3 regions of the Serratia aquatilis genome follow, and region 1 is predicted to be linked to each of the others. Evidence: predicted binding sites of a transcription regulator. Region 1 holds the regulator's gene; each other region holds the start of a gene.

Region 1 (8,038 bases):
GTCAATTGCCGCATACATATCTTCTTTTTCCGAGGTGGCATGCAACTCACCACCGTTCACGTGCACCGTCGCTTCAGCAATCTGCTGCAGTTTTTCCACACTGAGTACCACATAGACATGATTAATGCGATCAAAGTACTGCTCGAGCTTGGCAAATTTGCTGTTCACGAATTCACGCAGAGGTTCGGTGATTTCGATGTGGTGACCGGTAATGTTGAGCTGCATAATGTCTTCCTTCTCTATAGAGGTCAAACCAACTGTTTACGCTGGTTAGACGGCGGGATGGACAAAGACTCTCGGTACTTGGCGACGGTACGCCTTGCTACCATGATCCCCTGCTCGGAAAGCAGGGTAGCTAGCTTACTGTCGCTAAGCGGTTTGGCGGGATTTTCCGCCGCTATCAATTTCTTCACTAATGCCCGGATTGCCGTTGAGGAGGCTTCACCACCGCTATCGGTATTCACGTGGCTGGAGAAGAAATATTTCAATTCGAAAATGCCACGCGGGCTGTGCAGAAACTTCTGCGTAGTGACGCGCGAGATTGTCGATTCATGCATCTCCACGGCCTGTGCGATATCTGCCAGTACCATGGGTTTCATAAATTCTTCCCCCTGCTCAAAGAACGCTTCCTGCTGTTCGACAATACAGCGGGAAACCTTGAGCAGAGTTTCGTTACGGCTTTCCAGGCTTTTAATCAGCCATTTTGCTTCCTGCAGATTGCTGCGGATAAACTGACCGTCCGCATCATTGCGCACGCTGTTGCCAAGAGCCGCATACTGCTGGTTGATTTTCAGGCGTGGAATACTGTCGGCATTGAGTTCTACTGCCCACTTATCCTGCACCTTGCGTACCAGTACATCCGGGATCACATACTCCGACTCACCAGTATTGATCGATTGCCCAGGCCGAGGATCGAGCGACTGAATCAACACCATCGCTTCTTTTAGTGTATCTTCTTTTAGGCGAGTTGTTCGCATCAGGCTACGAAAGTCATGGTTAGCGAGTAAATCCAGGTGATCGCTGATAATCAGACGTGCTTCTGCCAGGTAAGGGGTGTCTTTGGCATATTGAGAAAGCTGGATCAGCAAACAATCGCGCAGATCCCTTGCCGCAACACCGACCGGATCAAAACGCTGTACCCGCTTCAGCACCGCTTCGACCTCTTCCATGGTCACATTTGCATCACCTATACTCTCCAGAATGTCTTCCAGCGGTACGGTGAGGTAACCGGTATCGTCAACAGCGTCGACGATAGAAGTGGCAATCGCGGCATCAGTATCAGAAAAAGGTGTCAGGTCCACTTGCCACATCAGGTAATCCTGTAGCGTTTGCGTGGTTTCCCCTTGATAGACCGGCAATTCATCATCACCGTAATCGGTGCTGGTACCCGAAGGTGTTCCAGCCGAATAGATCTCATCCCATGAGGTATCCAGGGGCAGCTCTTCCGGCATGTCCTGTTGTTCCATCGCTTCGCGGGTATCCAGGTTTTCGGTATCAGTGCTCTCTTTGGCGTCAATCTCTTCGTGCTGATCGTCGGTTTGTTCAAGCAGCGGGTTGCTCTCTAACGCCAGTTGGATCTCCTGCTGGAGCTCAAGCGTGGACAGCTGCAACAGGCGTATCGCCTGCTGTAGTTGGGGAGTCATGGCCAGTTGCTGGCTGAGCCTGAGTTGCAAACCTTGCTTCATAATCTTCTGTCTACTTCCGTTAACGACAGCCTGCTGGCATGCCACTGGAACTTAGAGGCGGAATTCTTCGCCCAGATAAACACGTTTCACCTGCTCGTCGGCCAGAATAGCATCCGGTGTGCCGTGAGCGATCAGTTTGCCCTGGCTGACAATGTAGGCGCGTTCACAGACATCCAGCGTTTCCCGCACGTTATGATCGGTGATCAATACGCCAAGGCCGCTATCACGCAGGTGCTCAATGATTTTTTTGATATCGATAACGGAAATCGGGTCAACCCCGGCAAACGGTTCATCCAACAGGATAAATTTCGGATTGGCAGCGAGTGCACGGGCAATTTCCACGCGGCGTCGCTCCCCGCCAGAAAGAGATTGGCCCATACTGTCACGCAGGTGAGAAATATGAAACTCCTCCATCAGTTCTACCGCACGATCGTCACGTTGTTCACTCGTCAGGTCGTTGCGGATCTCCAGCACGGCCATCAGGTTGTCATAAACACTCAGCCGACGAAAGATAGAGGCTTCCTGCGGTAGGTAACCTATACCACGGCGAGCACGTGCGTGCAGCGGAAGAATACTGATATCCTCTTCATCGATCACGATGCGCCCGGCATCACGTTGGACAATCCCGACAACCATGTAGAACGTGGTGGTTTTACCTGCGCCGTTAGGCCCAAGCAAGCCGACAATTTCCCCTGATTTTACCTTCAGGCTCACGTCTTCAACGACTTTACGGCCCTTGTAGGCTTTCGCCAGGTTTTCTGCGATAAGTGTTGCCATAAGTGATTAGTTACTCTTTTTTTGGCCGTTTTTGTCTTGCAGTTGCGATGGCACCAGAACCGTTGTCACGCGTTTGCCTTTGTCGCTGAACGCTTCCATCTGCTGTTGCTGCACCAGATAGGTAATTCGGTCACCCTGAACGTTGCTGTCGAGCTGTTCCAGATAAGCCTTGCCCGTGAGCGTGACCAACTGAGTCGCAACGTCGTAACGCACTTTCTGTGCATGGCCTTTCACCGGTTTACCGTTGTCCTGCATCTGGTAAAAAGTGACTGGATTACCGAACGCTTCAATGTAGGTTTTGTTCTGATCGCCGTCCGGGCGGGTGACCACCACTTTGTCGGCTTTGATCTCGATGGTTCCTTGCTTGATGACCACGTCATCGGTAAAGGTACTGACATTGCTCTGCATATCCAGAGACTGTTTCAGCGAGTTGATGTTTACCGGTTGGTCAGAGTCAGATTTCAACGCCAGAGCCGGGGTGCTGGCGGTCAAAACGAGGCTGACGATCAACAGATTACGGAGTTGTTTTTTTGTTCTGAATTTCATAGTTGGTCTTAACCTTATCAATCAGCTCAGCGGTTTTGTTCCGCAGATTGCCACGCATCTTCATGCCGTTAGAGGTAAAATTCGTTCCAAACAGAGTCACTTCATCATCTGAAGAGACATCCTGAGTGATCAGATTGACCTGAGCATTCTCTGTTTTGATTTTTTCCAGCTGTGAGGTTGTCGTCAAACTGTTTACCTCAACGTGGCCGTAAAGATAAAGCATGCGGTCTTTAGTGAGTTTGGCACGATCGGCACGTACCGACCAGGTTGCCACTGCATTCTCATCAAACAGCGTCATCACCGGCAGGGTAAACCAGCTTAACTCTTCGGTGGTGTAATATTTCACCTCTTCTGCGACCAGTTTGTAGTTCAGCTTTCCGGTCGGGCTATACACGATAGTCACGGTATGCTGACTCTGATAGGTCGGATCCTGATCATTGAGCGGTACTGAGCTGCCATTATCGTTGACGTTGGTCATATTCCAGCCAATCAACGCCAGCGTGACCACCAGTAGTATCAAGGTGATCCAAAGTTTGGTTTTACTCATATAGACAGCCCTTTGGCGTCTTCCAGCTTATTTTGAGCCAAAAGAATAATGTCGCATAGTTCACGTACCGCACCACGCCCACCGGACAGATGAGTGACATAATGAGCTCGCGGTATCAGCAGCGGGTGCGCATCTGCAACCGCAACCGCCAGACCCACTTCTGCCATTACCGGCCAGTCGATCAGGTCGTCGCCGATGTAGGCGACTTCATCTGGCGTTAGAGACAGTGTATCCAACAGTTCGCGGAAGGCCAAAAGCTTATCTGACTGGCCTTGATAAAGATGTGTGATATCCAGGGTTTTTGCCCGGTCTTCCAATAATTTTGCCGAACGCCCTGTAATGATGGCAACCTCGATACCCGATGTTTTCAGGCAGCGGATACCGTAGCCGTCACGCACGTTAAAAGCTTTCAGCTCTTCACCGCTGTTACCCATGTAAATCAGGCCGTCCGACAACACGCCGTCAACATCACAAATTAGCAGGCGGATTTTTCCTGCTCGCGCCATGACTTCTTCCGTTACCGGCCCGTAGCAGGTTTCAACCAAACTCATTCACTTTGTTCCTTTCATTAGACGACGCCAGCACGCAGCATGTCATGCATATGTACCACACCTAGCAATTGGTCACCATCGGCAACTAACACGGCAGTGATATGGCGCTGTTGCATGAGATTAAGGACTTCGACAGCCAACATGTTGGGGCGAACTCGAATGCCGCCAAGCGTCATGACATCGGCTATTTTGGCATTATTCAGGTCGATACCCATGTCGAACACCCGGCGTAAATCACCATCAGTAAAAATACCGGCGATCTTCATCAGGTCGTTGCAGATGACGGTCATGCCCAGATTCTTGCGGGTGATTTCCAGCAGGGCATCACGCAGCGAGGCATCGGCGCTGACGTGTGGGATTTCGTCACCGCTGTGCATAATGTCACTAACGCGCAACAGCAGGCGGCGGCCCAATGCGCCACCGGGGTGCGATAACGCAAAATCTTCAGGCGTAAACCCCCGCGCTTTCAGTAGCGCGACCGCCAGAGCGTCACCCATCACCAAAGTGGCCGTCGTGCTGGTGGTTGGCGCCAAACCCAATGGGCACGCTTCCTGCGGGACTTTGATGCACAGATGGATCTCTGCCGCTTTTCCCATGGTGCTTTCCGGGTTGTTGGTCATGCAAATCAGAGGGATCTGCTGGCGCTTCAATACCGGGATAAGGGCCAGGATTTCGTTGGACTCGCCGGAATTGGAGATAGCCAACACAATGTCTTGGGCAGAAACCATACCCAGATCGCCGTGGCTTGCTTCTGCCGGGTGGACAAAAAATGCTGGCGTTCCTGTGCTGGCAAGCGTTGCGGCAATTTTGCAGCCAATATGACCGGATTTTCCGATGCCCATAACCACAACTTTACCGCGACATTCGGCGATAGCTTCGCAGGCGCGGGTGAAATCTGCATTGATGTACTGATCAAGCTGGGCTAAACCTTCACGCTCAATCTTCAGCACTTCTTTGCCGGCTTGCTGAAAATCAAAGCCCGGTTGCAACTGCATAGTCGACATACTCATTCCCATCGGTATTACCCGTAATCCTTCAATATACAAGGGGGTGGCTGTATTACTCGGCCCATCCGTGGGCGGGACTACCGCGAACAGCGTTCAAACTGTTGCGGCAGATTTGTCCCGAGCTTGCTGCGTTACTCGGCCCATGTCAGGGCTTCTTCCCTTCGGGGCCAGCACAAGTGCTGGCCGAAAACGCATGACGTTTTTGTCATGCCACTCGCATTATTCAGAGTATAAATGAACTGAAAGGCGTAAAGAACAGCGCTGCAAGATACGCAATAAACCCACATAATAACAGAGCTCCCGCCAGATGCCCGATGCGATGTTTGCGCCCAATACACAGGGCGGTAAGCAGAATGCTGGCCGCCAGCATCACCCAGTAATCGCGCTGGAAAGCAGCTGGATCGATACTGCCCGGTGACAGCAGGGCCGGAATGCCTAAAACGATGACCATGTTAAAAATGTTTGAGCCAATGATATTCCCTACTGCAATATCGTCTTCGCCCTTTAGTGCGCCAGCGATGGAGGTTGCCAATTCGGGCAAACTGGTGCCAATGGCGATAATCGTCAGGCCGACTACCAGTTCACTCAGGCCAAAATAGTGTGCAATCACGGTGGCGTTGTCGATGATCATCTTTGACGCAAGCGGCAAGATAATAAAAGCTAAAACCAGCCACAGTATTGCTACAGTGTTGCTACTGTCCTGCGGTAGCTCAGCGAGCTGTTCCACCGTCAAACTATCGCTGCCTTCACGCTGCGCCAGCCGGGCGATTTTTAGCATCAACAGGATAAAACCGGTAGCGGCAAGCAGCAGCACGACACCATCCAGGCGGCTTAGCGTGTTATCCATCAATACAACACCGCACAAGACTGTGACCACCAGCATCAGTGGCAGCTCACGCCGCAGTACTTCAGAACGCGCCGACAGTGGGTGTATCAATGCAGCCACACCTAGAATCAGCAAAATATTGGTAATGTTGGAGCCTAAAACGTTTCCCACCGCCATATCCGTTTGCCCATTCAATGCGGCAGTGACTGAGACGATCAATTCCGGCAATGAAGTTCCTATGCCAACGATCGTCATGCCAATGATCAACGGAGGTACACCCAGAGAGCGGCTAATCACCGCAGCGCCATAAACTAGCCTATCTGCACCATACACCAGTAAAAACAAACCAACGACAAGCAGTACTATCGCGAGAAACATTCAGGGTCCTTTATTGGGTATACTTGTCATACTTCAAGTTGCATGGGTGCTTGCCGCCTGCATGCCACTCGAATGATTTAGAGTATATAATCCCGGTTTATAGGTTAAACGCCGTAATCGGCGATCTTGCTTACCTCTTGTTGTGCGCAGTGATGCCGCAACAACGGATATTCCCGGTGAGACCCGTGGTCTTGGTAACTCGAAATCCTGATTGGATAAAATTCAAACTTGTTTTATTTTTGCGTTATATCCTAATTTTGACCGTCTGGAACCTAAAAGTAAAACCAATGGCAGCATTGGTAACGAATTGACGGTAAGCTTCTGTAAAAATAAGACGCACCCAGCCGATTGCTTTACCATCTCAGAGTGATTTGGCAAAAACGACCTGTACAGGATCCATTAACATGCACCAGAAGGCAGATAATCTGGTCGAAGTGCGCTGCATGAGCTTCTCTCGCGGCGATCGGCTTATATTCGAAGACATCAACCTCACAGTACCTCGTGGCAAGGTGACGGCGATCATGGGGCCATCCGGTATTGGTAAGACTACCTTACTGCGCCTGATAGGTGGCCAATTGACACCTGACTGCGGTGAGATCTGGTTTGATGGTGACAATATTCCGGCGTTGTCGCGTCGTCGGCTCTATGAATCGCGCAAGAAGATGAGCATGCTGTTTCAGTCGGGAGCGTTGTTCACCGATCTGACGGTATTTGAGAATGTGGCGTTTCCATTGCGTGAGCATAGCCGCCTGCCGGAACCTATCCTGCGGAGCACCGTAATGATGAAACTGGAAGCTGTGGGCCTGCGTGGCGCGGCAGAACTTATGCCGAACGAGCTTTCCGGGGGGATGGCGCGGCGTGCGGCTCTGGCGCGTGCTATTGCACTGGATCCAGAACTGATCATGTTCGATGAGCCTTTTGTCGGACAGGACCCGATCACCATGGGCGTATTGGTTAAACTGATTGATGAACTGAACCACGCACTGGGGATCACCTGCATCGTGGTTTCGCATGATGTACCCGAAGTATTGAGTATTGCTGATTACGCCTATATTGTGGCCGACCACCATGTGATAGCCGAGGGCACTGCACCGCAATTACAGAATAATCCTGATGCGCGTGTACGTCAGTTTCTGGATGGTATTGCCGATGGGCCAGTACCTTTCCGTTACCCCGCAGGCGATTATCGGACGGAGCTTTTAGGGGAAGGGAGTAAATAACCTCATGTTTTTAAAAGCGTTAGCGTCATTTGGGCGCAGTGCTATCAATACCAGTGCTTCTTTTGGACGTGCCGGGTTAATGCTGTTCCAGGCGCTGGTCGGTCGCCCCGAACCGCGCAAGCAATGGCCGCTGTTGATTAAGCAATTGTATAGCGTTGGTGTGCAATCATTGTTGATCATCATGGTCTCCGGTGTGTTTATTGGCATGGTGCTGGGGCTGCAAGGCTATATTGTTCTCACTACCTATAGTGCAGAAGCCAGTCTGGGCATGATGGTGGCGTTATCGCTGCTGCGCGAACTGGGGCCGGTGGTTACTGCGCTGTTATTTGCTGGTCGTGCCGGTTCTGCATTGACTGCAGAGATCGGCCTGATGAAAGCTACCGAGCAGCTCTCCAGCCTGGAAATGATGGCTGTTGATCCGTTGCGGCGCATTGTGGCTCCACGCTTCTGGGCGGGGCTGATCAGCATGCCGTTGCTGACGATTATTTTTGTTGCCGTGGG
Region 2 (8,038 bases), 2.0 Mb from region 1:
GAATTATGAGGTTTAACTCTTGCAGCCAGCCGGGTAGGACTACCCGGCTTTTTTATATCTGCTAAAGCTCTTTCAGTTGAACCAGCCAGGGAGTCAGATCCCCGATGTTTTGGCTGACCCACTCCGGATTGTAGTAGGTGTCCAGATAGCGTTCCCCACTGTCGCATAACAGCGTAACGATCGCGCCTCGCTCGTTTCTTTCCCGCATCTGTTTAGCCAGTTGCATCGCGCCCCAAACGTTAGTGCCGGTTGACGCGCCCACTTTACGGCCCAATAGGGTTTCCAGCCAATGAATGGTAGCAATGCTTGCCGCATCAGGCACTCGCAGCATATTGTCTATCACCGAAGGGATAAACGATGGCTCTGCACGCGGGCGCCCAATTCCCTCAATCCGGCTGCCGCAACTGCCAATGATTGTACGGTCGCCATGATGGAAGCAGTCATAGAACACCGAGTTTTCAGGATCGACTACGGTCAGTTGCGTATCATGACCCTGATAGCGAATATAGCGGCCTAGCGTGGCTGAGGTGCCACCGGTACCTGCACTCATCACAATATGTTTTGGCACCGGATAGGGTTCACTGGTCATCTGGCGGAAAATACTGTCAGCGATGTTATTGTTGCCGCGCCAGTCGGTGGCGCGCTCGGCGAAAGTGAACTGATCCATGTAGTGCCCGTTCAATTCTTTCGCCAGTTCTTCCGATGCCGCATAAATCTGCGCTGCGTGATCAACAAAATGGCAACGGCCACCGTAAAAAGCAATTTGCTCGACTTTACGCCGAGCGGTACAAGAAGGCATCACCGCGATAAACGGCAAACCGAGCAAGCGGGCAAAATAGGCTTCTGAGACGGCAGTGCTACCTGAAGAGGCTTCAATAATCGGGGTATTCTCTTTAATCCAGCCATTGCACAAGCCGTACAGGAACAGCGAACGTGCCAAACGGTGTTTTAGACTACCTGTTGGATGCGTGCTTTCATCCTTAAGATAAAGATAGATCCCGGGGAATGCTGGCAGATCCAAGCGGATCAGGTGCGTATCCGCCGAACGTTTTAAGTCCGCTTCTATCTCTCCGACTGCATATTTTATCCAAGCGTTGGTCATTATCTGGCCTCAAAACAGTGGGCTTATTTACAATCCAGCATAGCGTTTTTATAGGAAAAAAAGGTTGCCATTTATACTGTTTAATCGCTTAATGGGAGAAATTTTTTCTATTAAATGACCATATGCTGGATAAAACAGACCGAAAACTGTTGTGCATGCTGCAACAGGATTGCACCCAATCACTGCAAACACTGGCGGAATCGGTGAATTTGACTTCTACGCCGTGCTGGAAAAGGCTTAAAAGGCTGGAAGATGATGGCTATATTCGCGGGCGAGTTGCTTTGCTGGATAATGAAAAACTCGGGCTTGGGCTAACGGCTTTTGTTCTGATAAAAACCCAGCAACACAGTAGCGAATGGTATCATAAGTTTGTCGAGCTCGCCGCGCAGATGCCCGAGGTTCTGACTTTTTATCGCATGGCGGGAGAGTACGATTACCTGATGCAGGTGGTTGTGGCCGACATGAAAAGCTATGACAACTTCTACAAACGCTTGGTGAATGGCGTACCCGGTTTGATTGATGTTACCTCCAGTTTTGCAATGGAAACCATCAAAAGTACCACGGCGCTGCCGGTGCCGGAATGAATGGTTCACGCTACTTTTTCCCTGAGTAAGCTGGCCAATCATCTGTAGTAAACCCATCTGGAATATAACCGCGTGAGATTATTTGCTCAAATCGGCTGGTACTTTCGCCGTGAGTGGCGCCGCTACCTGGGGGCAGTGGTACTGCTGATCATTATTGCCATGTTGCAACTGCTGCCACCAAAACTGGTCGGTATCATTGTTGACGGCATCACTGAGAAACAGATGTCGACCAACGTGCTGATGGCATGGCTGGGGCTAATGCTTGGTACGGCGATCGTCGTTTATCTGCTGCGCTATGTGTGGCGGGTGCTGCTGTTCGGTGCTTCCTATCAGCTTGCCGTGGAATTGCGAGAAGATTTCTATCGCCAGCTCAGCCGACAGAATCCAGCCTTTTACCTGCGTCACCGCACCGGCGATCTCATGGCTCGTGCCACCAATGATGTGGATCGCGTGGTCTTTGCCGCTGGAGAGGGGGTTTTGACGTTGGTGGACTCCCTGGTGATGGGGCTTGCCGTATTAATCGTGATGAGTACTCAGATCAGTTGGCAGTTGACCCTGATTTCGCTAATTCCTATGCCTATCATGGCGATTGCGATCAAGCATTACGGCGATCAACTTCATCAGCGCTTTAAAGCGGCGCAGGCGGCGTTTTCTACCCTCAACGATCAGGCGCAGGAAAGCATGACCAGTATTCGCATGATCAAGGCGTTTGGCTTAGAAGCTCGTCAATCCAGCCAGTTTGCCGAGGTTGCAGCGCAAACGGGGGCGAAGAACATGCACGTAGCACGTGTCGACGCGCGTTTTAATCCGACGATTTATATCGCGATTGGTGCCTCTAACCTGTTGGCTATCGGCGGTGGTAGCTGGATGGTAGTGAACGGCTCCCTTTCTCTGGGCCAACTGACCAGTTTCGTGATGTACCTGGGGCTGATGATCTGGCCGATGCTCGCCTTGGCCTGGATGTTCAATATTGTCGAGCGGGGTAGCGCAGCCTACAGCCGCATCCGCAGCTTGTTGCGAGAGGCACCTGCTGTGCAAGATGGTGAACTCGAAATCCCAGCTGGGCGCGGCAATCTGCTGGTTGATATCAAACTGTTCAATTACCCGCAAACCCAAAAACCCGCGCTGCATGATGTTGCACTGCAACTGCAACCAGGGCAAATGCTGGGCATCTGTGGGCCAACCGGTGCGGGGAAATCGACGCTGTTATCCCTGATCCAGCGCCAATTTGACATTGAGAGTGGCCAAGTCAGCTACCACGGTTTGCCGCTTACCCAGATAAAACTCGATGCATGGCGTTCACGTATATCGGTAGTGAGCCAGACCCCCTTTCTGTTCTCAGATAGCGTGGCTAATAATATTGCCCTGGGTAACCCTGCGGCAACGCAAGAGCAGATTGAGCAGGCTGCGCGCCTGGCCAGTGTCCATGAGGATATTCTGCGGTTGCCTCAGGGTTATGAGACCGAAGTGGGGGAACGCGGCGTAATGCTTTCTGGTGGCCAGAAACAGCGGATCTCCATTGCACGAGCTCTGCTGCTGGATGCCGAAATTCTGATCCTGGATGATGCGCTCTCTGCGGTTGATGGACGTACCGAGTACCAAATCCTTTACAACCTCCGCAGTTGGGGGAAAAACCGTACGGTGATCATCAGCGCGCACCGTCTCTCAGCCTTGACTGAGGCCAGTGAAATTCTGGTAATGCAACAGGGAACGGTCGTACAGCGTGGGCGGCATGCGCTACTGGCGGCCCAACCCGGTTGGTATCGTGATATGTACCGCTATCAGCAGTTGGAAGCCGCGTTGGATGAGTCTCCTGAAAACGCAGAGGAGGCCTTGGTCGATGAGTAAAATGCAACAGTTGTGGCCAACGCTGAAACGGCTGTTGGCTTACGGTTCTCCTTACCGTAAACCACTGGGGCTGGCGGTGATGATGCTGTGGATTGCCGCTGCGGCAGAAGTCGCCGGTCCGATATTGATTGGCTATTTTATCGATAACTATGTTGCCAGGGGCCAGTTACCGCTGAAGATTGTCGGCGGTTTGGCCGTAGCCTATATCCTATTGGAACTGCTCGCTGCGGTAATGCAGTATTTCCAGGCGATCCTGTTTAATCAGGCCGCCGTCGGCGTAGTGCAGAGGCTGCGCATTGATGTGATGGATGCGGCACTGCGTCAACCATTGAGTGCATTCGATACCCAGCCCGTTGGGCAATTGATCTCGCGGGTGACCAACGATACCGAAGTGATCAAAGATCTGTATGTCATGGTGGTGTCCACGGTACTGAAAAGTGCAGCGCTGATCGGTGCAATGCTGGTGGCGATGTTCAGCCTTGACTGGCGTATGGCGTTGGTCGCGATTTGCATATTCCCCGCTGTATTTACGGTAATGGGGATCTATCAATATTACAGCACGCCGATTGTTCGCCGGGTACGCAGTTATCTTGCAGATATCAACGACGGTTTCAATGAAGTGATAGGTGGAATGAGCGTGATCCAGCAGTTCCGCCAACAGCAGCGTTTTGGTGAGCGCATGAGTGCGGCAAGCCGCTCGCATTATATTGCACGGATGCAGACCTTGCGGTTGGATGGTTTCCTGTTACGGCCTTTGCTCAGCCTATTCTCTGCACTGGTATTGTGTGGTTTGCTGATGTTGTTTGGCTTCAGCGGGGAAGGGGCTATCGGGGTAGGGGTATTGTATGCCTTTATCAACTACCTTGGCCGCTTGAATGAGCCATTGATTGAGTTAACTGCCCAACAATCGATTTTGCAGCAGGCAGTGGTCGCGGGCGAGCGCATCTTCGAGCTAATGGATCGCAGCCAGCAGCGTTATGGCAGCGACGAGCGTCCGTTGGCAAGTGGACGTATCGATATCAGTGGCCTGAGTTTCGCCTACCGTAGTGACAAAAAGGTGTTGCAGCACATCTCACTGAGCGTCCCTCCACGGGGTTTTGTTGCCTTGGTTGGGCATACCGGCAGCGGTAAGAGCACGCTGGCTAACTTGTTGATGGGGTATTACCCATTAAGTGAGGGTGAAATTCGTTTGGATGGGCGCCTGCTATCCAGCCTTTCGCATAGAACCTTGCGGCAAGGCATAGCCATGGTGCAGCAAGATCCGGTGGTTATGGCTGAATCAGTGTTGGCCAACGTGACGCTTGGGCGCAATATCAGCGAGCAAGTGGTCTGGAAGGCGCTGGAAACGGTGCAACTGGCGGAGTTGGTACGAGGATTACCTCAGGGGATCCAGACGCGTCTTGGGGAGCAGGGGAATAATTTATCGGTTGGTCAGAAGCAATTGCTCGCTATGGCACGTGTATTGGTGCTGGCTCCCAAAATCCTGATCCTCGATGAAGCTACTGCTAACATTGACTCAGGTACTGAGCAGGCGATTCAGCGTGCGCTGCGCCTGATCCGTGAACATACGACGCTGGTTGTTATTGCCCACCGCCTTTCCACGATTGTCGATGCTGATTCTATCCTGGTACTGCACCGTGGTCATGCGGTTGAGCAGGGTAACCATCAGCAACTCTTGGCACAGCAGGGGCGTTATTATCAGATGTACCAGTTGCAACTGGTAGGGGAGGAACTGGCTGCGTGTGCTGGCGAAATCCCCCAACCGCTTTAGGCTGTGTCCCTCCATTTCCCGTGGTGCCGTCGCAGACCCAAAAGCCTGTTATCAAGGCGGAGGGTGAAGGGCAGAGTGGCTCTCTGTTCAACAGCCTACTCCTCCCATCAAAAGCTCCTCAATCAAGGAGCTCTTGATTTTTGCACCACAAACAAACCTTCACTGTTTTGCAGTTATCATCGCTGCACGTTTTGATGGCGCAGTGCACTAAAATAGTGCAAAACAAGATCCGTTATTGGTACCGTAACGGATAGTCAGTGCCATAATCCCTACCCAACCTTCATAACGCACTGAATCATAATGAATAATTATTTATGGCACAGTCTTTGCTTATCTAGAATTGTACCAAGAGTGAGTTTTCTAGGCTTAATTCGCGGAGAGGCAATATGAAACTGGTTACCGTGGTGATCAAACCATTCAAGTTAGAGGACGTGCGTGAAGCCTTATCCTCCGTAGGTATTCAGGGGCTGACCGTCACTGAGGTTAAGGGTTTTGGTCGCCAGAAGGGCCATGCTGAGCTCTATCGAGGAGCTGAATACAGCGTCAATTTCTTGCCCAAAGTCAAAATTGACATTGCTATTGCCGATGATCAGTTAGATGAAGTCATTGATGTCATCAGTAAAGCGGCCTATACCGGAAAAATTGGTGACGGCAAGATTTTCGTTGCCGAATTGCAACGCGTCATTCGTATTCGTACTGGCGAAACAGACGAAGCGGCACTTTAAGCACCAGCTCGGTCAAGTGAATGGGGATGGATCGATTATGAGAAGACTTTTATCCATGTTGGGCCTGAGTTTGGTAACCCTGGTTCCTTCTTTGGCTATGGCCGCTCCTGCTGTGGCAGATAAGGCTGACAACGCGTTTATGATGATTTGTACCGTGCTGGTGCTATTCATGACGCTGCCTGGTATTGCGTTGTTTTACGGTGGATTGCTGCGCGCCAAGAACGTACTTTCGATGTTGACCCAAGTTACGGTGACCTTTGCTTTGGTGTGCGTACTGTGGGTTTTCTATGGTTACACGCTGGCTTTCAGCGAAGGGAACGCCTTCTTTGGCGGTTTTCAGACGGTGATGCTTAAAGGGATCGGCATAGATAGCGTGACCGGCACTATGAGCCAAATGATCCACGTTGTTTTCCAGGCTTCCTTTGCCTGTATTACCGTAGCTTTGGTGGTGGGGGGCTTTGCCGAGCGTATTCGCTTCTCTGCAGTGATCATCTTCGCCGCTATCTGGTTCACCATTTCCTACCTGCCGATTGCGCATATGGTGTGGGGTGGTGGATTGTTGGCAAAAGATGGTGCTCTGGACTTTGCTGGTGGAACCGTTGTGCACATCAACGCGGCCAGTGCTGGTTTGGTAGGGGCTTACCTGCTTGGCAAGCGCGCCGGATTTGGCAAAGAAGCGTTCAAGCCTCATAACCTGCCGATGGTATTTACCGGGGCCTCTATATTGTACATCGGTTGGTTCGGCTTCAACGCCGGTTCAGCCAGCGCAGCCAACGGGATTGCCGCTCTGGCATTCCTCAACACGGTCATAGCTACGGCGGGTGCAATTCTCTCTTGGACCTTTGCTGAGTGGATAATGCGGGGTAAACCTTCGCTGCTGGGAGCTTGTTCAGGCTGTATTGCCGGTCTGGTTGCGGTAACTCCTGCGGCAGGTACCGTGGGCGTGGGGGGAGCGCTGATTATTGGCCTGTTGGCGGGGGTGGCTGGCCTGTGGGGGGTAGTAACGCTGAAGAAATGGCTGAAAGTGGATGATACCTGCGATGTGTTTGGTGTCCACGGCGTGTGCGGCATTGTTGGCTGCCTGCTGACCGGTGTGTTTACTGCTTCATCACTGGGCGGTACGGGCTATGCAGCGGGAGTGACCATGGGCCATCAAATGTGGATCCAACTATTGAGTGTGGTTGTGACTCTGGTGTGGTCGAGCGTAGCGGCGTTTATCGCTTTCAAAGTGGCCGGTGCGATTGTGGGGCTGAGAGTACCTGAAGAACAAGAGCGTGAAGGTCTGGATGTTAACAGCCATGGTGAAAATGCCTACAACCAGTAACACAGGTAATGCCATTAACTGAATTATCGATAATTAACATGTACAAAGAGGGGCGATGGCGACATCGCCCCTCTCTCTTTTTATGCATCGCGCTGACGCATAACGCCTTCTTGCACGGAAGTGGCTATCAGCACTCCGTCACGGGTATAGAACTGCCCACGCACGAAACCACGAGCGCCGGAAGCCGAGGTGCTTTCCACTACGTAAAGTAACCAATCATCTAAACGGAATGGGCGGTGGAACCACATAGAGTGATCGATGGTGGCAACTTGCATCCCTGGTTCAAGGAAACCGATGCCATGTGGCTGCAGTGCAGTGGGTAAGAAATTGAAGTCAGAAGCATAGCCGAGCAGATACTGATGGATACGCTGGTCATCTGGCATAGCGCCGTTGGCACGGAACCAAACATGTCGAATAGGTTCTTCAATGCTCCCTTTCAACGGATTATGGAATTTTACCGGGCGCATCTCGAGCGGCTTTTGGCCAATAAACTTGTCACGTACTTTCTCTGGCAACATGTACGCCAGTTTTTGCGCGATTTCAGACTCTGACAACAGGCCTTCTGGCGGAGGCACGTCCGGCATGGTGTTCTGGTGCTCAAAGCCTTGCTCGGGGATTTGGTAAGAGGCTGTCATGTAGAAAATAGGCTTACCATTTTGAATGGCGCTCACACGACGTGCACTG
Region 3 (8,038 bases), 630 kb from region 1:
CCCCAGCAGTGCAGAAGCATAGATGATTGGGAAATCAAGCTGTTCGTCGGTGGCATCGAGGTTAACGAACAGATCGAAGACCTGATCAACAACCCAGTCCGGGCGCGCGCCAGGGCGGTCAACCTTGTTGATGACTACGATCGGTTTCAGACCATTGGCAAACGCTTTCTTGGTCACGAAACGGGTTTGCGGCATTGGGCCATCCATTGCATCCACAACCAGCAGCACCGAGTCGACCATTGACATCACTCGCTCTACCTCGCCGCCGAAATCGGCGTGCCCTGGGGTATCAACGATGTTGATGCGGTAGTCTTTCCAATTAATGGCGGTGTTTTTTGCGAGGATGGTAATCCCACGCTCTTTCTCCAAATCGTTGGAGTCCATTACGCGTTCTGTTGCTTCCGCACGCTCTCCGAAAGTACCGGATTGTTGCAGCAACTTGTCAACCAGGGTGGTCTTACCATGGTCAACGTGGGCAATAATGGCGATGTTACGCAAATTTTCGATCACAGCTTTGCCTCAGGCATTAGAAATAGCGCGCTATTGTACACGTATTAAGCGAGGGACTAAACAAGATCACAACAGTCTCTTATAAACAACCGTATATAGGTCAGTTTGTGATCCCTTTCACGGTGGAAAAAGCAGCAACAGCACGCATTTTGCACCACTACAGTGCCCCATAGCGCGTTATTTGCACCACATTAGTGCATTGCACTACTAATGGTGCATACTACCTATGAGCAAAACCCGCACAGATAGGCGATTATTTCGCTTTTAAAAAGTTGGCATAGTTTTCGCTTTAGTCTACAAAAGGCGAAATGATGCCAAGTTCCACAGATTCGTCACACGCCGACGACAATGATAAATCCGGGAGAGTTAAGTATGTCCGCTGAACACGTTTTGACGATGCTGAATGAGCATGAAGTGAAATTCGTAGACCTGCGTTTCACTGACACCAAGGGTAAAGAACAACACGTCACTATCCCTGCTCATCAGGTAAATGCCGACTTCTTTGAAGAAGGTAAAATGTTTGACGGCTCCTCAATCGGTGGTTGGAAGGGTATCAACGAATCTGACATGGTGCTGATGCCAGACGCCAGCACTGCCGTTCTCGATCCTTTCTTCGAAGAATCAACCTTGATTATTCGTTGTGACATCCTTGAGCCAGGCACCATGCAGGGCTACGATCGTGACCCACGTTCAATCTCAAAACGTGCGGAAGATTTTCTGCGCGCTTCCGGTATCGCTGATACCGTGCTGTTTGGGCCAGAACCAGAGTTTTTCCTGTTTGATGATGTGCGTTTCGGCAGCAGCATCCGTGGTTCCCACGTAAGCATCGATGACATCGAAGGCGCCTGGAACACCAGCACCAAATATGAAGGCGGTAACAAAGGCCATCGCCCTGCGGTGAAAGGCGGTTACTTCCCAGTGCCACCTGTCGACTCTTCACAAGACATCCGCTCTACCATGTGTTTGACCATGGAAGAGATGGGACTGGTCGTGGAAGCGCACCACCACGAAGTGGCTACGGCAGGTCAGAACGAAGTGGCTACACGCTTCAACACCATGACCAAGAAAGCCGACGAAATCCAGATCTACAAATACGTGGTTCACAACGTGGCCCATGCATTTGGAAAAACCGCCACCTTCATGCCAAAACCGATGTTCGGTGATAACGGTTCAGGTATGCACTGCCACATGTCATTGTCCAAGAACGGCACCAACCTGTTCGCTGGCGACAAATACGGCGGCCTGTCTGAAATCGCATTGTTCTACATTGGTGGCATTATCAAACATGCTAAAGCGATCAACGCGCTGGCTAACCCGACCACCAACTCCTACAAGCGCCTGGTTCCTGGCTATGAAGCCCCGGTAATGCTGGCTTATTCCGCCCGTAACCGTTCAGCTTCTATCCGTATCCCTGTGGTTGCCAGCCCGAAAGCACGCCGCATCGAAGCTCGCTTCCCAGATCCAGCAGCCAACCCATACCTGTGCTTTGCTGCACTGCTGATGGCTGGCCTGGACGGTATTATCAACAAGATCCACCCTGGCGATGCCATGGACAAAAACCTGTATGACCTGCCACCGGAAGAAGAAGCTGAAATTCCAAAAGTTGCAGGCTCACTGGATGAAGCGATGGCAGCACTGAATGAAGACCGCGAGTTCCTGACCCGTGGTGGCGTATTCACCGACGACGCTATCGATGCTTATATCGAACTGCGTAAAGAAGAGATGGATCGTGTACGCATGACGCCACACCCGGTTGAGTTCGAACTGTACTACAGCGTTTAAGGCCTTTTCAGATTGCAGGAAGGCGCTGGTGAAAAATGCCATCCTACCTGCAGTTTGAAAGATGACCAATACACTGCGCTCTCTGCGGATGACGCAGATAGTTTTAGTTATCGTTTTTTTGTTGCCGTGGAAACTTTCCTGCCCATCTTCGGATGGGCTTTTTTCTCCATTCTGGTTTCTGCAAAACTATTTCATACCGCGACGGTGGCGGATGAGGTAGGATGTATGCACTAAAAAGGTGCAAGAAACCGTTGTACCCAATAAACTTAAAGGTACAGCCCGGCGGCAGCCAACAACGCTGTGCATTGAAAGATGAAGGGCATATATGGCAACTGGCAAGCTACCCGACTCTGGGCAGGTCCTCAATTCTCTCATCAATAGTGTTCTGCTGTTAGATGAAACGCTTGCGATTCACTTTGCAAATCCGGCCGCACAACAGTTACTGGCACAGAGTGCCCGTAAACTTTTCGGTACACCATTGCCTGATTTACTCGGTTATTTCTCGCTGAACATCGAGATGATGCGAGAGAGCCTGAGCGCTGGCCAGGGCTTTACCGATAATGAAGTGACCCTGGTCGTCGATAACCGTGCACATATCCTCTCCTTGACCGCTCAGATGCTTCCTGAAGGCTTTATCCTCATGGAGCTTGCCCCTATGGACAATCAGCGCCGTTTAAGCCAGGAACAACTGCAACATGCTCAGCAGGTTGCGGCCCGCGATCTGGTTCGCGGGTTGGCCCATGAAATCAAGAATCCTCTCGGTGGTTTGCGAGGTGCAGCGCAGTTGCTGGCTAAAGCGCTGCCCGACCCAGCATTGACCGAATACACTAAGGTCATCATTGAACAGGCCGACCGATTGCGTAATCTGGTGGACCGTTTGTTGGGGCCGCAACGCCCCGGCCAACACGTTACTCAGAGCATTCATCAGGTTATGGAGCGCGTTAGCCAACTGGTATCGCTGGAAAAACCGGATAACGTTACGCTGATACGTGATTACGATCCCAGCTTGCCTGAGCTGGAACACGACCCGGAACAGATAGAGCAGGTGTTGCTCAACATCGCACGTAACGCTCTGCAGGCGCTGGGTGAAACTGGGGGAACGATTACGCTGCGTACACGCACCGCGTTTCAGATCACCCTGCATGGCACCCGTTGCAGGCTGGCTGCACGTATCGATATTGAAGATAACGGCCCCGGCGTACCGGCTCTGTTGCAAGACACGCTCTTCTATCCCATGGTCAGTGGCCGTGAAGGAGGTACCGGCTTGGGATTGTCCATCGCCCGTAGTCTTATCGATCAACATTACGGGAAAATTGAATATAACAGTTGGCCAGGACATACCGAGTTCTCGGTTTACCTGCCTATTTGTAAGCTGAGGTCTGTATGCAACGAGGGATAGTCTGGATCGTCGATGACGATAGCTCCATACGTTGGGTGCTTGAGCGCGCACTTACTGGAGCGAGTGTGAGCTGCGTCAGCTTCGACAGTGGTAATGCCGTGCTAGAAGCATTGGCCACGCAAACTCCCGACGTGTTGCTATCTGATATCCGCATGCCGGGTATGGATGGTTTGGCACTTCTTAAGCAGATCAAACAGCGCCACCCGATGCTTCCGGTCATCATAATGACTGCTCATTCAGATCTGGATGCGGCGGTCAGTGCCTATCAGCAGGGTGCCTTCGACTATCTGCCAAAACCTTTTGATATTGATGAGGCCGTCGCGCTAGTAGAGCGAGCCATCAGCCATTATCAAGAACAGCAACAACCCGCTCGCAGCCAGCCAGCCAACGATCCGGTTACGGATATTATTGGCGAAGCTCCGGCAATGCAGGATGTGTTCCGCATTATTGGCCGTCTGTCTCGCTCATCTATCAGCGTGCTGATCAACGGGGAGTCTGGAACAGGTAAAGAACTGGTCGCACATGCGCTGCACCGCCACAGTCCACGCGTCAAATCCCCGTTTATTGCGCTGAATATGGCTGCGATACCCAAAGATCTGATCGAGTCAGAACTCTTCGGCCATGAAAAAGGAGCATTTACCGGGGCTAATCAGATCCGTCAAGGCCGCTTCGAGCAGGCCGATGGTGGGACACTGTTCCTGGATGAAATTGGTGATATGCCGCTGGATGTACAGACCCGTTTACTCCGCGTGTTGGCAGATGGCCAGTTCTATCGGGTGGGGGGATATGCACCAGTAAAAGTGGATGTGCGTATCATTGCCGCCACTCACCAGAATCTGGAATTGCGCGTGCAAGAGGGCAAGTTTCGTGAGGATCTGTTTCACCGCCTGAACGTGATCCGCGTACATTTACCCCCCTTGCGTGAACGTCGTGAAGATATTCCGCGTCTGGCTCGCTACTTCCTGCAGGTAGCGGCAAAAGAATTGGGGGTCGAGGCAAAAAATCTGCATCCGGAAACCGAAACAGCCCTCACCCGTTTACCATGGCCAGGTAACGTACGCCAGTTGGAAAACACCTGTCGCTGGTTAACCGTGATGGCTGCCGGGCAGGAATTGCTGATTCAGGATCTGCCTGGAGAGCTGTTTGAAACCAGCGTACCTGAGGTTGGTAACCACGCTCTGCCAGACAGTTGGGCTACTCTGTTGGCACAGTGGGCCGATCGCGCACTGCGTTCCGGTCATCAAAATCTGTTATCGGAAGCTCAGCCGGAAATGGAACGCACATTGCTCACTACCGCGCTAAGGCATACCCAAGGACATAAGCAGGAAGCCGCTCGTCTACTGGGATGGGGAAGAAATACCCTAACGCGTAAGCTGAAAGAATTAGGGATGGAGTAACCTTTAGCCTCTGATGATTAAAAATACAATCGAGCGCACAAAAAACAGACGAGTTAAGGCTTTACAGGTTTTTTGGCAGCAGTATGATCGTGTCGCAAACTCTGGAGGCCTTAGATGCTGGATTCACTGATCGTATTTATTACTCATGGTGCAGACGTCAGTTCTGCCGTAAGCCATTCGCCACAAGCAGCCGTTGCTGCTGTGCTATGTGCGGCACTAATGAATTTCTTCAGTTAAAACAACAGCCGCAGATGCGGCCGTTGTTTTATATGTCAGATGACTCGTGAAAATTGCTGAGTCCGTGCTTGCTTTCGCAGGTAAATATCGAAACACATACAAATATTGCGGATCAGCAAACGCCCACGCGGCGTTACGCGGATCCCCTGCTCATCACGAACGACTAGTCCGTCACGTTCAAACGGCGCCAGTAATTCCAGGTCGGTTGAAAAGTAATCGGCAAATACAATCCCGTACTGTAGCTCAATCGGTTGATAAGCAAGCTGGAAGTTACAGATTAGCGTCTTGATAACGTCACGGCGCAGGCAATCGTCTTCTGTCATAGCTAAACCACGCCACAAGGCGTTACTGCGTTCAGCTATATTGGCGTAATACTCTTTCAACTCTTTCTGATTCTGCGCATAGCTGTCGCCGAGCATACTGATGGCAGAGACCCCAAGCCCCAACAGATCGCTGTCCCCCTGGGTGGTGTACCCCTGGAAATTGCGGTGCAACTTACCCTCCCGCTGAGCAATAGCTAACTCATCATTTGGACGAGCAAAGTGATCCATACCGATAAACTGATAGCCAGACTCGGTCAGTGAAGCAATCGTCTGCTGAAGAATATCGAGCTTCTGCTGAGCGCTCGGCAAATCGGCATCTTTGATTTTACGTTGAGCCGCGAATAACGCCGGCAAATGCGCGTAGTTAAACACGCTAAGGCGGTCCGGGTTTAATTCTGCCACGCGTTGTAAGGTGAAAGCAAAACTCTCTGGGGTCTGTTTTGGCAGGCCGTAAATCAGGTCGATATTAGTAGAATTGAACCCCAAGGCTTTAGCGCGGGCGATCAAGGCAAAAATAAAGTCTTCGTCCTGCTCACGATTAACCAGACGCTGAACCTCCTTATTGAAGTCCTGCACTCCCATGCTGAGACGGTTGAAACCCTCGGCACGTAAGTGATCTAACACATCCAGTTCGATTTCACGCGGGTCGACTTCGATCGACATCTCAGCTTCCGGCTGGACATCAAAATGCTGGCGTAGCATAGCCACCAGCCGACTGATTTGCTGCTTATCAAGGTAGGTTGGCGTGCCGCCGCCCCAATGTATCTGGCTGACCTTACGCCCAACAAATAAAGGGGCACGAGCGGCAATCTCGTGCTCTAACACCTTCAGGTATTCATCAGCTTTGTGAGTCTGGCGCGTCACCAACTTATTGCAGCCGCAGAAATAACAGAGCTTATGGCAGAATGGAATATGCACATACAAAGAAAGGGGGCGCTCAGGATAACGCAATGCAGCCTTTTGAAACGCAGCTTCATCATAGCCCTGGTTAAACTCCAGTGCTGTAGGGTAAGAGGTGTAACGCGGCCCGGAATAGTTATACTTCTGGATCAGGGCCAAGTCCCAGACAATCGTCTGTTCCGACATGCTTGCTAACTCCTTCCAATCTACCGATTGTCTTTAATGCCCGACCACCACGCCCCTTGAGCAATTTGCCTTTCTGTTGCCGCTTATCTGCAACTTAAAACCTGTCGGATTTCTTTTTTCTACTGGGCCGGGAAATAGGCGAGTGTCTACGCTGTATGACCGCAGATGCAGTGCGAATACGCGCTTTGCGCTTCGACAGTCGCCATAGTTTACTGAATAACCAGATTAGATGACATGTCAATAGTAGGGCTATTACTGGGATCAGCCACATAGCACGTTAGAATACATCCTTTGGGTTACCGCCTTTCAGCAGTCTCAAAATGTCTTCCTGCTTCTCTTCTTCTTCTTCATCGTCCTCACCCAACTCGATGCCCAGTTGCTGCATCAATGCATCTATACGATCCAGCGTTTGGTCAACGTAACTCTGATCTTCTGCACTCAGGGTTGCACCCAGTTCGATCTGATCAAGCAGTCCATCAAGACGTTCGTCGTTTTCCAGTTTGTTCAGTTCTTCTTCTGGGGTCAGACGCGGTTTTTTTTCTGCCTGCGGTTTCGGCTGCGGTTTAGTCTTAACCTTCGCTTCAACCACCAGCGCTACTGGCACTTTACTGCCAATACGTGGATCTTTGGGCTGCGCTGCATCTTTATTTTTCTGGTTGGCAGAATCAACCTGGGTACGTGAACCGGAAGGATGACCACGACGTTTTTTGAGGCGCTTACGCTCGCGGGCTTCCTGGTCGAGCTCGACACGGCTTTTCTTTTTACTTTTTTGGGTTCCCGTACTACTACGTGGGGCTCGAGGTGCTTTTGATGGCTGTTTCATGGCGTGCGCTCTTAGGTATGTAGATTCAGTATAGAATTGCTATACGATTGCGGCGGAATCTAGCAGAAAGCAGACAAAGAAAAAAGGCAGCAGGTTAAACCTGCCGCCTATTTCGAGCCTTCAACTGAAGGATATTCCAAATTCGCACTCCATGCGCGCACTCAACATCCCGGTTTTTCCATCTGCAACAACTGCAATCCTTGCAACTACATCCTTCATCCTAAAGGGAATTTCATCCGTGCTGCAATCCTTGGCTTTCACTCTTCCTGAGTGCGCATCCCGCGTGCATCCAAATTGCAATTACTTTACCTTCCTTAGGCTATCCGTACACTCCGGTACAACATAGCTTCAATTCCATCTGACATCATCCTGGTACTCATTACACACCCTGTGTATTCCCTGAGATTTATCACCCTTCCTGGATGTTCCTTTTTCCTTCGCTCCTGCGTTGGAACCCACTTTACGCTTTTACGGGGGGTAC

What was found. The regulator sigma-54, encoded in region 1, starts transcription at its own class of promoters, with help from an activator protein. The targets are predictions, from matches to a motif close to GTTGGCACANNTTTCGCTNT.
Positions count from the first base shown of each region.
Region 2: a site for sigma-54 is predicted at 5,619-5,638, ahead of glnK (P-II family nitrogen regulator). Genes of this name have one in related genera too.
Region 3: a site for sigma-54 is predicted at 782-801, ahead of glnA (glutamate--ammonia ligase). Genes of this name have one in related genera too.

Region 1 is NZ_CP173186.1:557,349-565,386, forward strand. Features, by position in the region: gene hpf (ribosome hibernation promoting factor) at 1-225, opposite strand, end outside; gene rpoN (RNA polymerase factor sigma-54) at 249-1,685, opposite strand; gene lptB (LPS export ABC transporter ATP-binding protein) at 1,737-2,462, opposite strand; gene lptA (lipopolysaccharide ABC transporter substrate-binding protein LptA) at 2,469-3,008, opposite strand; gene lptC (LPS export ABC transporter periplasmic protein LptC) at 2,977-3,555, opposite strand; gene kdsC (3-deoxy-manno-octulosonate-8-phosphatase KdsC) at 3,552-4,106, opposite strand; gene kdsD (arabinose-5-phosphate isomerase KdsD) at 4,124-5,110, opposite strand; gene SAQUA_RS02545 (calcium/sodium antiporter) at 5,337-6,317, opposite strand; gene mlaF (phospholipid ABC transporter ATP-binding protein MlaF) at 6,722-7,537, shown strand; gene mlaE (lipid asymmetry maintenance ABC transporter permease subunit MlaE) at 7,542-8,038, shown strand, end outside.
Region 2 is NZ_CP173186.1:3,965,192-3,973,229, reverse strand. Features, by position in the region: gene cof (HMP-PP phosphatase) at 1-9, shown strand, start outside; gene SAQUA_RS17950 (PLP-dependent cysteine synthase family protein) at 62-1,102, opposite strand; gene SAQUA_RS17945 (Lrp/AsnC family transcriptional regulator) at 1,225-1,686, shown strand; gene SAQUA_RS17940 (SmdA family multidrug ABC transporter permease/ATP-binding protein) at 1,759-3,534, shown strand; gene SAQUA_RS17935 (SmdB family multidrug efflux ABC transporter permease/ATP-binding protein) at 3,527-5,305, shown strand; gene glnK (P-II family nitrogen regulator) at 5,692-6,030, shown strand; gene amtB (ammonium transporter AmtB) at 6,068-7,354, shown strand; gene tesB (acyl-CoA thioesterase II) at 7,435-8,038, opposite strand, start outside.
Region 3 is NZ_CP173186.1:5,346,234-5,354,271, forward strand. Features, by position in the region: gene typA (ribosome-dependent GTPase TypA) at 1-510, opposite strand, end outside; gene glnA (glutamate--ammonia ligase) at 883-2,292, shown strand; gene glnL (nitrogen regulation protein NR(II)) at 2,618-3,691, shown strand; gene glnG (nitrogen regulation protein NR(I)) at 3,676-5,088, shown strand; gene SAQUA_RS24315 (YshB family small membrane protein) at 5,203-5,325, shown strand; gene hemN (oxygen-independent coproporphyrinogen III oxidase) at 5,361-6,734, opposite strand; gene yihI (Der GTPase-activating protein YihI) at 7,012-7,557, opposite strand.